DNA from 2 places in the Lysinibacillus sp. NPDC093712 genome. Region 1 is predicted to be linked to the other one. Evidence: riboswitches for the same ligand, from Rfam matches in the RefSeq annotation. Region 1 holds a riboswitch; the other holds the start of a gene.

Region 1 (7,149 bases):
AAGGGCGTTGAACAACTGTTGCTACACCTTGTCCACCACCGATACATAATGTGGCAAGGCCCGTTTTTGCATCACGCTTCTCCATCTCATGTAGAAGTGTGACTAAAATTCGTGCCCCGCTTGCACCAATTGGGTGGCCAAGAGCAATTGCTCCCCCATTTACATTTAGTTTATCATGATTGAAGCTTAGTTCGCGATCTACAGCAATTGATTGTGCCGCAAACGCTTCATTCGCTTCAATTAAATCTACATCTACTAAAGATACATTCGCCTTTGCTAACGCTTTTTTCACCGCAGTTACTGGACCAGTCCCCATAATTGACGGATCTACGCCAGAGCTCGCATTTGCTGAAATTTGTGCCATTGGCTTAATCCCTAACTCTAACGCCTTCGCTTTTGACATCACTACAACTGCCGCTGCACCATCGTTAATACCAGAAGCGTTCGCTGCAGTTACTGAGCCGTCCTTTTTAAATGCTGGGCGTAGCTTTGATAAGGATTCCGCTGTAACGCCTGCACGTGGAAACTCATCTTGATTAAAAATAATCGCATCGCCTTTTCGTTGAGGAATTTCTACAGCAACGATTTCATCATTAAATTTACCAGCAGCGATAGCCGCTTCTGCACGTTGTTGTGAACGTGCTGCAAAAGTATCTTGCTCCTCACGTGTAATTTCATACGCATCACATAAATTTTCCGCAGTAATGCCCATATGATAATCATTAAATGCACACCATAAACCATCATGAATCATCGTATCCACGACTTTTTGATCTCCCATGCGGAAGCCTTCACGTGCATTTTTTAATACATACGGTGCTTGGCTCATATTTTCAAAGCCACCTGCTACTATGATGTCCGCATCGCCTGCTACAATTGCCTGCGCTGCTAAATGCACTGCTTTTAAGCCTGAGCCACATACTTTATTAATTGTTAAAGCAGGCACTGTATGTGGTAATCCCGCTGCAATCGATGCTTGACGAGCCGGATTTTGTCCAAGTCCAGCCGATAAAACATTCCCCATGATGACTTCATCGACTTGTTCACCTGCTACGCCAGCGCGCGCTAATGCTTCTTTAATAACGATACTTCCAAGAGTTGTTGCCGGCACATCCTTTAATGTTCCTTGGAATGAACCGATTGCAGTACGCACGGCACTAACAATCACTACCTCGTTTGTCATAATCATTCTCCCCTTTTCCCCGTTCAAAAATCAACACTGCATGCATATGCTACTAGCAGATAACTATATTTTAACAAATATTTTGACGATTTTCGATAACGGAAATAATCGCAGTATTTCAAAGGTTGTTGTAAAATGTTGTCGTGTTTTAAACAAATATAGTTGGGAACATTACAATTAAGAAACATGCATTTACCTTATGATAACTTAGGGACGAATGCCTAGACATACAAAGAAACAAGTCGTGGAGGTATTGAAGATGAAAAAGAAAATGCTTTTATTTTCAGGTATTACAACGACGCTTGCCGCTGCTGCAACGGGGCTGTTCGGCTTTGCGCTTTCTAATAAATTAATGTATATTCAGCAAAAAGACCCCGATTTTATTCGTGAACGCGAAACAACTGCCAAACGTTTTGACGAAGCTTGGTACAATAAAAATTTTAAATGCGAATTAAATATTGACTCTCCTAATGGCTACTCCATTCGCGGCATTATGTTCCAACCACTGCAAACAAATAATACAATGATTATTTGCCACGGGGTTACAGAAAATAAAATTAACTCGGTCAAATATGCACGTCTTTTCGAACGACTTGGGTACAACTCCGTTATTTTTGACCATCGAAGACATGGGGAGTCAGGCGGCAAAACTACAAGCTATGGCTATTATGAAAAAAATGACTTAGATGCTGTTGTAAAAACCGTGAAAGCGATGATTGGTGAAGATACCATCCTTGGTATTCATGGTGAATCAATGGGTGCGGCAACAATGTTGTTGTATGCGGGATCGGTTGAAGATGGAGCTGATTTTTATATTGCAGATTGTGCCTTTTCAGATTTTTCAATGCTGCTTAAACAAATTGCGAAGACAGAATTTAAATATGGATCTATCATTCCGATTCGTTTCGCTGATTTCTTTATACGACTACGCGATGGTTATTCATTTAAAAGTGTAACGCCTTCTGAAGCTGTCACACACATCGAAAAGCCGGTTCTCTTTATCCATAGTATTCCGGATACATTTATTCCCGCTTCCATGTCACTCGATTTATATAATAAAAAGACTGGACCGAAAAAGTTAAAGCTTTTTGACAAAGGTGCGCACGCTCAGTCCTTTAATGAAAATATGGCTGAATATGAAGATCTGATACATGACTTTTTAGAAAGTTTTATTTATCAAAAAATAAATCACGATTCTTCCTCATCCAATGTTATTCCTTTTCATCGTTAAATGAAAAACCTTGCAAGCAAAATGTCCATCTGATTAAAGGACATTTTACAATTTGCAAGGTTTTTTATTATTCCGCAAAAACGATATGCCATTCATCACGTTTTGCTAAAAATTCTTTTGCAAGTGCCTGTGCACCTTCAAGACTATGACTTGCTGCCCAGCCACATTGCACTTCATTACACGCTGGTACTGCTGTTGCATTCGTGACATCTGTAAATGTTTTTTCTAAAATCGATAGCAATTCATCATAATTATTATGATTAATCAACGATACATAAAAGCCTGTTTGACAACCCATTGGACTGAAATCGACAATATGGTCAGAGTAATTGCGAATAATATCAGCCGATAAATGCTCTAAAGAATGGAGTGCTGGCATTTCCATATGCTCCTTATTAGGCTGTTTTAAGCGAATATCGTATTTATAGACTTCATCACCACTTTTTCCTACTTTTACACCCGCTAAACGGACATAAGGTGCTTTTACTTTCGTATGGTCTAAATCAAAACTTTCCACATTTGTTTTTTCACGTTCCATTGCTAACAACTCCTTTTCTTTCAATACTAACTATTATAACTGGTTTTCTATGAAATGTGTAAATTTTTAAAATAGAATGATAATTCAGATGCACCCTTACACAATTTTTCAAAATAATAACAGTCTAAACCATTCCTCTTTTGAAAAAATTTTTTCGCACTTTTTATTACCGTTATTCTGATAACCTAATTAATAAAGGTTTTATCAAGTAAAAAATTTTTTCTTCTCATTTGTCAAAAAAATTTTCTGTATTTACTAACTTTTCTTGAAATAGTAGTATCATAGCAGTTTCAACTTTCTAGATCGCTGAAACCAATGGATGCGGGGGAACCAAATTTTTTCGATGAACATTCAATCCAAGGGGTGAATCCTTGTTAAGGTAGGGCTACTCAAAGGCCCGAATCCGTCAGCTAACCTCGTAAGCGTTAAATGAGAAGGAAGATGGAGCTTGTACTATTTGAAAATGATGTATCTACAGGTCTTAGGGCTTTAAAAATACTTATGATCAATACAACCTCCAAAACTCCCCATCATTACTTTTTATTGAATTAGAAAGCGTGATGAAACGATCGTGGGTAACACTATTTATTATGTTAGAGATATTTGAAAACGGATTCAACACCACTTATCTACTAACATGATGCCATGATTACTAAGTAAAAACGGAGGAAACCAATATGACTACTCAGCAAAGAAAAAAAGGCATCTTTTATGGATGGTGGATTGTAGTGGCATGCGTCATAATTATGACGTTTTTGTATGCACCAATTATTAATTTAGTGTCACTTTATACTGTCCCTGTAACGGAAGATTTGGGAATTGGAAGAACTGAATTTATGACGTATTATACCGTTATGGCTTTAGTATCAATGATATTCTGTCCAATTGCAGGAAAAGTGATGAGGAAAATGGACATTCGTCTTTACTTGACGATATTTACAACGCTAGGCACCATTTCATATGTAGGGTTTTCATTTGCAACGACTGCGATGCACTTTTATTTATTCGCAGTGCTAATGGGGGCTTCATTAGCAGGAGCTGCTCTTATTCCTGCACCAGTATTAATTACAAATTGGTTTAACGAAAAGCGTGGATTATGTTTAGGTATTGCACTAGCAGGTAGTGGTCTTGGTGGTGTCATCCTTAGCCCTGTCCTAAACTGGCTTATTACAGACTATGGTTGGAGAAGTGCTTACCTCATTACGGGCATTGCAATGTTTGTGTTAATCGTACCTATGGCATTATTTGTTATTCGACTTAAACCTGCAGACAAAGGTCTTGTTCCGCTAGGTGAAATAAAAAATATAACGACTTCTTCACAAACAGTAGAAGGGCTTTCACAAAAGGATGCATTTAGATCTGTATCATTTTGGGCACTTTGTGCGGCAATTGTTGTCGGCGGTATTGTCGTGAATGGTATGATCATTAACCTCGCACCATATTTAAAGGATATCGGGGGCACACCTCAACACGCTGCAATATTACTTTCTTTAGGTTCAGCAATGGTCATCGTCGGAAAATTATTAGTCGGTCGCTTATACGATAAATTAGGTACCATCACAACATTACTAATTATTTGTGGTTCTGGTTTAGTAAGCTTTTTATTTTTGATGAGAGGCGACCTATTAATACCTGGTATCCTGTATACGATATTTACTGGATTTGGTGCGACGGCCGTTACAGTTACACCTGCTTACTTAACTTCATCACTATTTGGGGAAAAAGAATATAGCGCGAAATTCGGGATTGTCTCATTATTTTCATCACTAGGAGCTGCACTAACACCAATTGTTTCTGGAGCAATTTATAATATTAATCATTCCTATGGATTACTGTTAAATGTCTTAATTGTACTTTCAATCGTCTTATTTGGATTGTTTGTCATTGCCATTAAAACAAAACCTAAATTTAATACAACTTCAGATATGGAATATTCATTAGACTAGAGAGGTGTATTCATATGACTAAACATGAAACATTAATATTGGCGGAAAATTTTCAAGAAGAATTCATTCATCATCGCAGACATCTACACCAACATCCTGAGATTGGATTTGAACTACCGAATACAGTCGCATACGTTGAAAAAACATTACTTTCTTTGGGCTTAACACCTCAAAAAGTAGGACAAGCGGGGCTAGTTGTAACGATTGGAAATGGCAATGGGAAAACAATCTTACTAAGAGGCGATATGGACGCATTACCGATGGAAGAAAATACGGATTTACCGTTTAAATCAACAAATGGATTTGCACATACTTGCGGCCATGACATCCATACGACGTTCATGCTCGGCGCAGCAAAGCTTTTAAAAGAGAAAGAAAAAGAGATCAATGGTACTGTCAAAATTATGTTCCAGCCCGCCGAGGAAATTGGTCTTGGCGCAAAGGATATGATAGAAAATGGCTTACTCGAAAATCCAAAAGTTGATGCTGCCCTTGCCCTTCATGTCACGCCAGATTTAGAAGTAGGGAAATTTGGTTACAAACCGGGCATTGCCGCTTCATCATTAGATGGCTTCTCCCTAAAAGTGCAAGGTAAAGGCGGGCACAGTTCTGAGCCTCAAAATGCTATTGATCCTTTAATGATTGTCAATGCGATATACAATCAAATGAATACATTAGTCAGCAAAGAAATTGATCCTAAGGAAAGAGCCGTTCTCGTTATTGGTAAAATGGGTGGCGGCACAGTAGCAAATATAATTCCAGATACAGCACATTTAGAGGCTACACTACGCTCTTTCAAACCAGAAGTTAGGGATCATTTATTTAATAGAGTTCAAGAAATTATAGATGCGACAGTGAAAATGATGCGTGGAACATATGAATTAAAAACGATCTCTACCCCATCACTTTATAATAATGAAGCACTGTGCAAACAAGTCGTACCTTTTGTAAAAGAAATTTTAGGGGAAGACAATGTACAAATTGACGCTGAACCTTTAGCAGGCACGGAAGATTTCTCTTACATTAGCCAACAAGTTCCAACAATGTTTATGTGGGCTGGCTCTAACGGATTAGGTGACAACAACTACCCATTACACAACCCTAATATTATGTTAGACGAAGGTGTTATTCCATTAGGGGTAGCGGTCGTTGTGCATAGTGCTATTAGTTGGCTAAATCAAGCTTAGTCTTTCTAAAGTCCAGAAGGTAGAAGAACTTTTCTTCTACCTTCTTTTTTTTATCCTTATCTAAGCTTATATCATCTACTAATATTTAGCTTCTACAACAAATTTATCGGTATCAACATCCTCTTAAGTAAATGACATAGCAAAGCATGCTCTCTATTGTTTCATCTTTCATATAACGAACGCTACCTTTTCTTCAGTTCTATACAGGAATTTCCCAATCTCGGTTCACTGAAGTTCCTAAATATTCATCTGAGTAATTTGAAACTACTTCTTTTTGCGGGTATTTCTTCAAATACCACCGTTTCATTAGTACATAGTAAATGAAAACAGATAAAGGGAAACCAACGAAATACATGTAATCTATGAACACTATAGCGAGTACACTACTAATGAGCCATGCTAGCATACCTGCCAAGTTTACCCCACGATTGTATGTAAATTGCCCCTCCTGCGATGCCTTCTTAAAGTGGGCACGATATCCTTGGTAATTAATGTGTTGCGTTTCATAATTCTCCCCCCTGATTAAAACTTTATTCGCTTGGATGAAAAACAGCTTTATTTAAATCTCTTAAATAAGGTACTTCTCTTCGTTGTTGAATGACTCTTTGTAAATCGATTGTTGCTACAATGCATTCATCCTCCTGTACAGCTTCGGCTAGGACATTGCCTTGTGGATCAATAATTCTACTTTTCCCACCAAAATGTGTTGACTGTTTTTCACTTCCTGAACGATTGGCCGCAATAACAAAACAACCATTTTCGATAGCCCTCGCTCTACTCGCTATGTCCCACACGTAGTAACGCTTTTCGCCAAATGCTGAAGGATATACGAGAATATTAGCTCCTTGTAATGTTAAAATTCTTGCTCCCTCTGGAAATCCAATTTCATAGCAAATTTGTAAACCTATTTTCAAATCATCTTTATGGATAACTGACAGTGCATCTCCTCTAGTAAATCTAAGATTTTCTTGATCCCAAAGATGTGTTTTTCGATATTTGCCCAATATGCCATTTTTCGCTATGACAAAAGCGGTATCAAAAATTGTACCTTCGATTTCACCTCG
Region 2 (7,149 bases), on a different contig from region 1:
GCCAATTGTATAGATTTTCATCGACTTTTGAAGTAAGCCTTGTCCAAAAATAGCTAGAAGCACCATTGGAATAAGACTTACGATAACCGTTACATTCATATTAAGGCCTAGTGTTTCCTGCATGCCTTGTCCGACTAACACGGTATTTGTTGCGCCGTAGCCTAAATACATGATGAGAATGATTAACATAGGCAAGATAGCCCCGAAGTATCCGAATTGTGCTCTACTTTGTACTACTTGTGGCAAACCTGCTTTCGGACCAGTAGCAGAATGGAGTGCCATAATTGCAGCTCCAATGCCATGTCCTAATAGGATAGCAACGAGTGACCACCAAAAATTTAACCCTAATACGATAGCTAGAGATCCTGTTACAAGTGTTGTAGAAACTGTACTTGCGGCAAACCATGTGAAAAATAGCTCTTTAGCAGTGCCATTACGCTGTTCTAAAGGAATATGTTCATAACTAATTTCCTCGATAGAATTGCTCATAGATACCCTCCCTCTTATTAATTATTTTCAATATAATAATAGTGTTTTAAATTTAAACAGTTACTTTTAATGATGGCCAGTAAGCAGATTGAATTGAAATAACTTCATTAATTGCTTTCTTTTCTACTTCGTTTACAAAATCCGGATACCCTTGGGAATCTTGGAACGGATCTTCTACATCACTTTTCACACCACATAATTCTTCAATAATGCGCAATGTACAAAATGGAACATAAGCATTACTGTAACCACCTTCATGACAAAAGACGATTTTTCCATCTGTATGCTTGTTTGCTAAGGTCATCATGATTTTCGTTAAATCTGCAAAGCCTTCAGCAGTCATGTTCATACGTCCAAGTGGATCGAACATACCCGGATCTTGTCCAGCAGAAATAATGATTAGCTCTGGTTTATAATCGCTCACTATTGGCTCCACAATAGACTTAAATGCTTCAATATAGCCTGCATTTCCTGTACCTGGTGGAAGCGGAATGTTCACGTTAAATCCTTTTCCGTCAGCCTCACCTACGTTCTCTGCATAACCTGTATTATTAGGGAAACTTAAATGCTGATGAACTGAGAAGAATAAAACACCATCAGTGTCATAGAATGCACTTTCTGTTCCGTTGCCATGGTGAACGTCCCAATCTAACACCATAACTCTTTCTAAATTGTATTTTTGCTTTGCGTATTTGGCAGAAATGGCAACGTTATTGAAAATACAGAAGCCGATGCCTTTTGCAGCCTCTGCATGATGGCCAGGTGGGCGAGTTAATGCATAAACATTATCGACTTCACCATTCATCACAACATCAACAGCTTTTAAAGCGCCACCAGTTGAAAGTAGAGCAATTTCATAAGACCCTCTACCAACAATGGCATGATCTCCAGCATCGCCACCAGTTGTATCGCTTAAATGCTTCACTTTATCTACATAGTCCTTTGTATGGAACATTTCAATTTCCTCACGTGTTGCAGAACGTGGCTCAATTTGTTCTAATTCTTTCATTAGGCCACAACGATTAAGTAAATTATTAATTCGTCTCTTTGTTGAAGGATGTTCGACAAACACATCTGTTTCTAAGTAACCACCCGAAGGTAAATATAATGTACCGCTTCCGTTGTCGTGCCAGAAATAACTTTCGTCAAAAATATAACCTGTTTTCATCATCAATTCCGCCCCTTTGTTTAAAAAATAATACCGATTTGCACCTTGTAACACCCCTTATCAAGGTGGGAAATGGTACTTACAGTTATGAAAATACTAGTTGAGGGAGATTTTTTCTTAAAATGAATATCAGTCATCTTCCTTGGGATAAAATTAAATGAATCTCGTTCATTTGTCAAACTAATTTTTAAAAATTATCAAAATTAAATAAATTTTTCAGTTTCATTATAGGAAATAATAATTTTTGGATAAAAGAAAGAGGTTGAATTCTATTTTTGTTTGGATTACAATTTGTAAAAATTCATGATTTTTTAGGGGGCGCATAATGGATAAGGAAAAACGTATCGTAACCTCTGCTATTCAATTGTTTAAAGAACAAGGTATCGACAAAATAAAAATAGCTGATATTGTAAAAAGGGCAGGTATTGCACAAGGTACTTTTTATTTGTACTTCCCTTCAAAAATGTCACTTATGCCCGCTATTGCGAAAGTAATGGTCGACAATATGTTTGAAGCAATACAAAAAAATGTGGATGATCAAGCGCCACTAATTGAAAAATTTACTCAATTAGTAGATACAATATTTATGATGACGAGAGAGCATAAGGAACTTGTAGCAATTATTTATGCTGGATTGTCGGCCTCTGATTATTTAAAAGACTGGGTAAATGCGTATACACCTTACTATAATTGGCTAAGAAATGAGCTGGACAGCGCAAAGTCAAAGGGGGAAATTTTAATAGCAGTTGATTCTTATGCAACGTCAAAGATGGTGTTTGGATTAATCGAGTCTGCTGCTGAACGTGCATACTTATTTGATTCCAAAGATGAAGAGCTTATTAATGAGGATAAAAAAGATTTATTAGAATTTATTTGTAATGCGTTAGTTTTAAACAAGGCTGTTACAAAATAAGCGAACAGAGATAAAATATATTACAGTGAATTTTTGATATATAGTTGGAAATCTATAAACTGTCTTGTTTATAGTAATACGTTGCTATAAACAAGAAAAGTATGTGTTCGAAATCCGAATTTAAAAGCGGATTTTTACTAAATTTTCTTGTAGGTTCTTTTTTGTAGTAAAAATGAATGAAGTTCAGTCATTATTAACGGAGGGTTTTTTTATGGGAAAAGCTTGGTTGTATGTAGGGTTAACTAGTTTTTTTGAATTAATATGGATTTATGGTTTCAATGTGGCTTCTCATTGGTGGGAATGGCTATTGATCATTATATTTATAGGGCTCGATTTGCACTTTTTATCAAAGGCATGCGAGAAATTACCAACTGGAACAGTGTACGCAATATTTGCAGCAATTGGCACAATGGGCACGACCTTAATGGATATTTTAATTTTTAATCAAGTAGTCAGTATCGGTAAGCTTTTCTTTATTTTTATATTGATTATAGGTGTTATTGGCTTAAAAGTTTCTGATACCATCGAAGAGAATAAACGTACAAAAGAGGTGATATAGTATGGGATGGCTTTTTGTTTTTTTAGCTGCATCGAGTGAACTTGTGTCTGTCATTGGTCTGAAAAAATATAGCACGAAAAAGGGATTTATCAGCATGCTGCTCTATGTAGGGGGATTTGCTGCGTCACTTAGCTTTTTATATAAATCATTTGAATTTTTACAAACGAGTACGGCTTATGCAGTATGGATAGGCATTGGTACGGCAGGGGCAGTTTTAATCAATATGATGTTTTTTGGTGAGTCAAAAAGTAAAGGCCGCTTAGCAAGTGTATGCTGTATCATCATCGGAGTCGTAGGGTTAAAGGCACTTTCTTAAAATTCAGAAGGCATGGTGTCCCTCTCATAAAAGCAGTCCGAGCAGGAAATGCTTTTATGTGACAATAGTGAAAATTTAGCAGAGAGCACAAGTTGAGGGTTGCGGAGGCGGTGACTCCTGCGGGAACAGCACAATACGTAAGACGCAACAAACCGTGCCATAGCGGACATCAATGGCATAGTAAAAAAGTGTTAGATTGATCGCAATCAATCTAACACTTTTTCTCATTTATCCTAGTATCATTATTTAAGCAAATAGCGTTTCCCATAATAAGTAGAGATTTAACGCAACTACTATTACAACGACAAACCAACCGAGAATTGTTGTAATACGGTGATTGACCAAGCTTCCCATAATGTCCTTTTTACTTGTAAACATCACAAGTGGGACAAGAGCAAAAGCAATACCGAATGATAAGATTACTTGACTTAACACAAGTGCATAGGTTGCATTGACACCTGCTGCAATAATAGCCAAAGGTGGAATCATTGTAATCGCTCTACGTAAATATAGAGGGATTTTTCGCTGGATGAAGCCTTGCATAACAACGTCACCTGCTAATGTCCCAACAGAAGAGCTTGCAAGCCCTGCAATGAGTAATCCAAGTCCGAAAGACACAGCGGCCATAGGTCCAAGAGCTTCTCGTAAGCCATTATAGGCGATATCTAAATCCTCGACTACTAAGCCTTGCGTATGGAACACTGCTGCTGCAATGATTAGCATGCTCATGTTAATCGCACCAGCAATAATCATTGCAATCACAATATCGATAAACTCAAACCGGAAAATACGTCGTTTTTCATTGTCATTACGACCAACCACACGATTTTGTGTTAAGGAAGAGTGTAGATAGATTGCGTGTGGCATAACAGTAGCTCCTAATATACCCGTTGCAAGTATTAGTGAATCGACACCATCAAATTGTGGTGTCAGCATTCCTAAGGTAACTTCGCCCCAATTCGGTTGGGCTAAAAATGTTTGGAACGCAAATGCTAGCACAACAATTAGCACCATACCCGAAATGCCCGCTTCAAAAGCTCTAAAGCCTCTACGTTGTAGCTCTAAAATTGCAAAAGAACCAATTGCAGTAATAAGTGCGGCGGGTAGCATCGGAATATCAAATAATAAATATAGACCGAGGGCAGCACCGATAAATTCAGCGAGGTCGGTTGCAATGATTACAAGTTCAGCCTGTATCCATAAAAATATAGAAGTTTTTTTAGAAAAATTCTCCCTTGCTACTTCTGGCAAGTTTTTTCCGGTAGCAATACCGAGTTTTGCAGATAAAGATTGAATCAGTACAGCCATTAAATTAGAAAAGGCAATAACCCAAAGTAATAAATAACCATACTGCGAGCCAGCGGTAATATTTGTGGCAAAGTTGCCGGGATCTATATAGGCAACCGCTGCAATAAATGCCGGACCTAGAAAGGGTAAAATCCGTCGCCAGCCTTTTATGTCTCCATCTAAAACAGCTTGGGCTGCCGGTTTTGTAATTTGTTTATAGGCCATCTTGTTCCCTCGTTTCACAAAGTATCGTAAATGAAATAAAGTTTCCTATGGGAAAATAATAATACTACTATTCTATAGCTAGAACTAAAAAATGTGAAGAAGTTTGCTCATATTTTTTTTTGTAAATTTTGAAAATCGCCGATAAAATGAGCTGAATCGCTGTTGAAACGGTGGAAATCGCCACTAAAGCCAGCCAAATCGCCAGTAAACCAGTGGAAATCGCCACTAAAGCCAGCCGAATCGCCAGTAAACTAGTGGAAATCGCCACTAAAGGCCAGCCAAATCGCCAGTAAACTAGTGGAAATCGCCACTAAAGCCAGCCAAATCGCCAGTAAACCAGTGGAAATCGCCACTAAAGCCAGTCAAATCGCCAGTAAACTGGTAAGAATCGCCGATAATCCACGCCGAATCGCCGATAAACAGCTGATAAAAGCTTGTCTCTGAGAATAAGAAAAAAATTTACGAAAAACCGGGCAATATCTTCTTTACTTTTTTTATTTACAGGCGTAATATGACATCATTATAAAAGTTTCAAATTTCTAAATCGCTGAAGCAATTAAACGCGGGGGACCCAATTTTAGTGGATTGTGTAAACAATTCTTGGGGTGAATCTCTTTTTGAAGAGTAGGGCTACTCAGGCCCGAATCCGACAGCTAACCTCGTAAGCGTTAAGAGCAGAAAAGTTGGAGCTTGTCAGACGTTAGAGCGTCTACAAGTCGTATTTAGTGATGACTTGTAGACGTTTTTTTGATGGCATTCTATACGAAAAAGCCCCAGTAGATATAAAGAGACCGATTATGCGAAAGGTGTAATCGATTTAGAAATGCGAAACACACTCTATGAATCTAGAAGGTGTTAAGGATGAAATCCTCATTCAAACGGTATGTTATCGGTAAACCATTGAAATCCGATGCATTAGGGGAACAAAAGCTTAGTAAAACAAAGGCACTGGCCATATTATCTTCTGATGCATTGTCATCAGTTGCATACGGTCCAGAGCAAATTTTAATTGTACTCATGACTGTCAGTACGGTTGCCTTTTGGTATTCGTTACCGATTGCGGCAGGGGTAGTGGTGCTGCTTGTGGCACTAACTTTATCGTATCGACAAGTTATTTTCGCATATCCACATGGTGGTGGGGCATATGTAGTGTCCCGCGAAAATTTAGGTGTGAATGCAGGTCTTGTAGCGGGTGGGTCATTACTCGTTGATTATATTTTAACTGTCGCAGTAAGCGTATCGGCAGGGACAGATGCTATTACTTCAGCATTCCCAAGTTTGCATGCTTATAACGTTCCGATTGCTGTGTTTTTTGTTATTTGTTTAACGATTTTAAATTTACGTGGGGTTACGGAATCAGCGTCTATTTTAGCGTACCCTGTTTATTTATTCGTCGTTGTGATGTTAATGCTCATTGGCATAGGAATCTATAACGTAGCAACAGGGCAAGTGCCTGCTGATTTACATCCTAAAATTGGAACGCCAGTTGCGGGCATTAGTTTGTTTTTATTATTAAAGGCATTTGCCTCAGGAAGCTCGGCATTAACTGGTGTAGAGGCAATATCTAATGCAATTCCAAATTTCAAAAGTCCTGCACCGGTTAACGCAGCAAAAACGCTATTAGCGATGGGGAGTATTTTAGCAGTATTATTTATTGGCATTGTAAGCCTAGCTTATTTCTACGGAGTCGCTCCAAATGCACAAGCAACGGTTGTTTCGCAAATTGCCGAAGCGAGTGTGGGACGCAATGTATTTTATTATATTGTGCAAGGAACAACAGCAATGATTTTAGTGCTTGCTGCGAATACAGGCTATTCAGCATTTCCTTTACTGGCAGTCAATTTATCGAAAGACGGCTTTATTCCAAGAATATTTCAAATCCGTGGCGATCGACTTGGCTATTCAAATGGGATCATGATGCTTGGGCTTGCAGCTATTGTGCTTATTATTTTGTTTGATGGCACAACTGAGCATTTAATTCCACTCTATGCAGTAGGTGTATTTATTCCATTTACATTAGCGCAGTCTGGGATGATGCGTAAATGGTGGCGTGAAAAGCCTAATGGCTGGGTTATGAAATTTGTTATCAATACAATAGGGGCAGTCATTTCTTTTGTAGTGGCGATGATGTTTTTTGTCACAAAACTACCTCAAGTATGGCCAGTATTTATCTTTTTACCGCTTATTATTTG

The links. A riboswitch is a leader RNA that binds a small molecule or an ion and turns the genes downstream of it on or off. The one in region 1 is predicted to bind cyclic di-AMP.
Region 2: another riboswitch for cyclic di-AMP. It lies ahead of ACQKNX_RS17695 (APC family permease); the one in region 1 lies ahead of ACQKNX_RS00290 (MFS transporter).

The regions. Positions count from the first base shown of each region.
Region 1 covers NZ_JBNNUU010000001.1:52,225-59,373, reverse strand. Annotated here, with positions in the region: gene ACQKNX_RS00305 (acetyl-CoA C-acetyltransferase) at 1-1,183, opposite strand, end outside; gene ACQKNX_RS00300 (alpha/beta hydrolase) at 1,443-2,414, shown strand; gene ACQKNX_RS00295 (S-ribosylhomocysteine lyase) at 2,482-2,952, opposite strand; cyclic di-AMP (ydaO/yuaA leader) riboswitch at 3,247-3,393, shown strand; gene ACQKNX_RS00290 (MFS transporter) at 3,630-4,898, shown strand; gene ACQKNX_RS00285 (M20 metallopeptidase family protein) at 4,913-6,085, shown strand; gene ACQKNX_RS00280 (carbon-nitrogen hydrolase family protein) at 6,616-7,149, opposite strand, start outside.
Region 2 covers NZ_JBNNUU010000004.1:478,222-485,370, reverse strand. Annotated here, with positions in the region: gene ACQKNX_RS17730 (purine-cytosine permease family protein) at 1-489, opposite strand, end outside; gene ACQKNX_RS17725 (class II histone deacetylase) at 542-1,660, opposite strand; gene ACQKNX_RS17720 (TetR family transcriptional regulator) at 1,983-2,570, shown strand; gene ACQKNX_RS17715 (DMT family transporter) at 2,782-3,129, shown strand; gene ACQKNX_RS17710 (DMT family transporter) at 3,131-3,445, shown strand; gene ACQKNX_RS17705 (Nramp family divalent metal transporter) at 3,692-4,957, opposite strand; gene ACQKNX_RS17700 (hypothetical protein) at 5,025-5,225, opposite strand; cyclic di-AMP (ydaO/yuaA leader) riboswitch at 5,493-5,639, shown strand; gene ACQKNX_RS17695 (APC family permease) at 5,819-7,149, shown strand, end outside.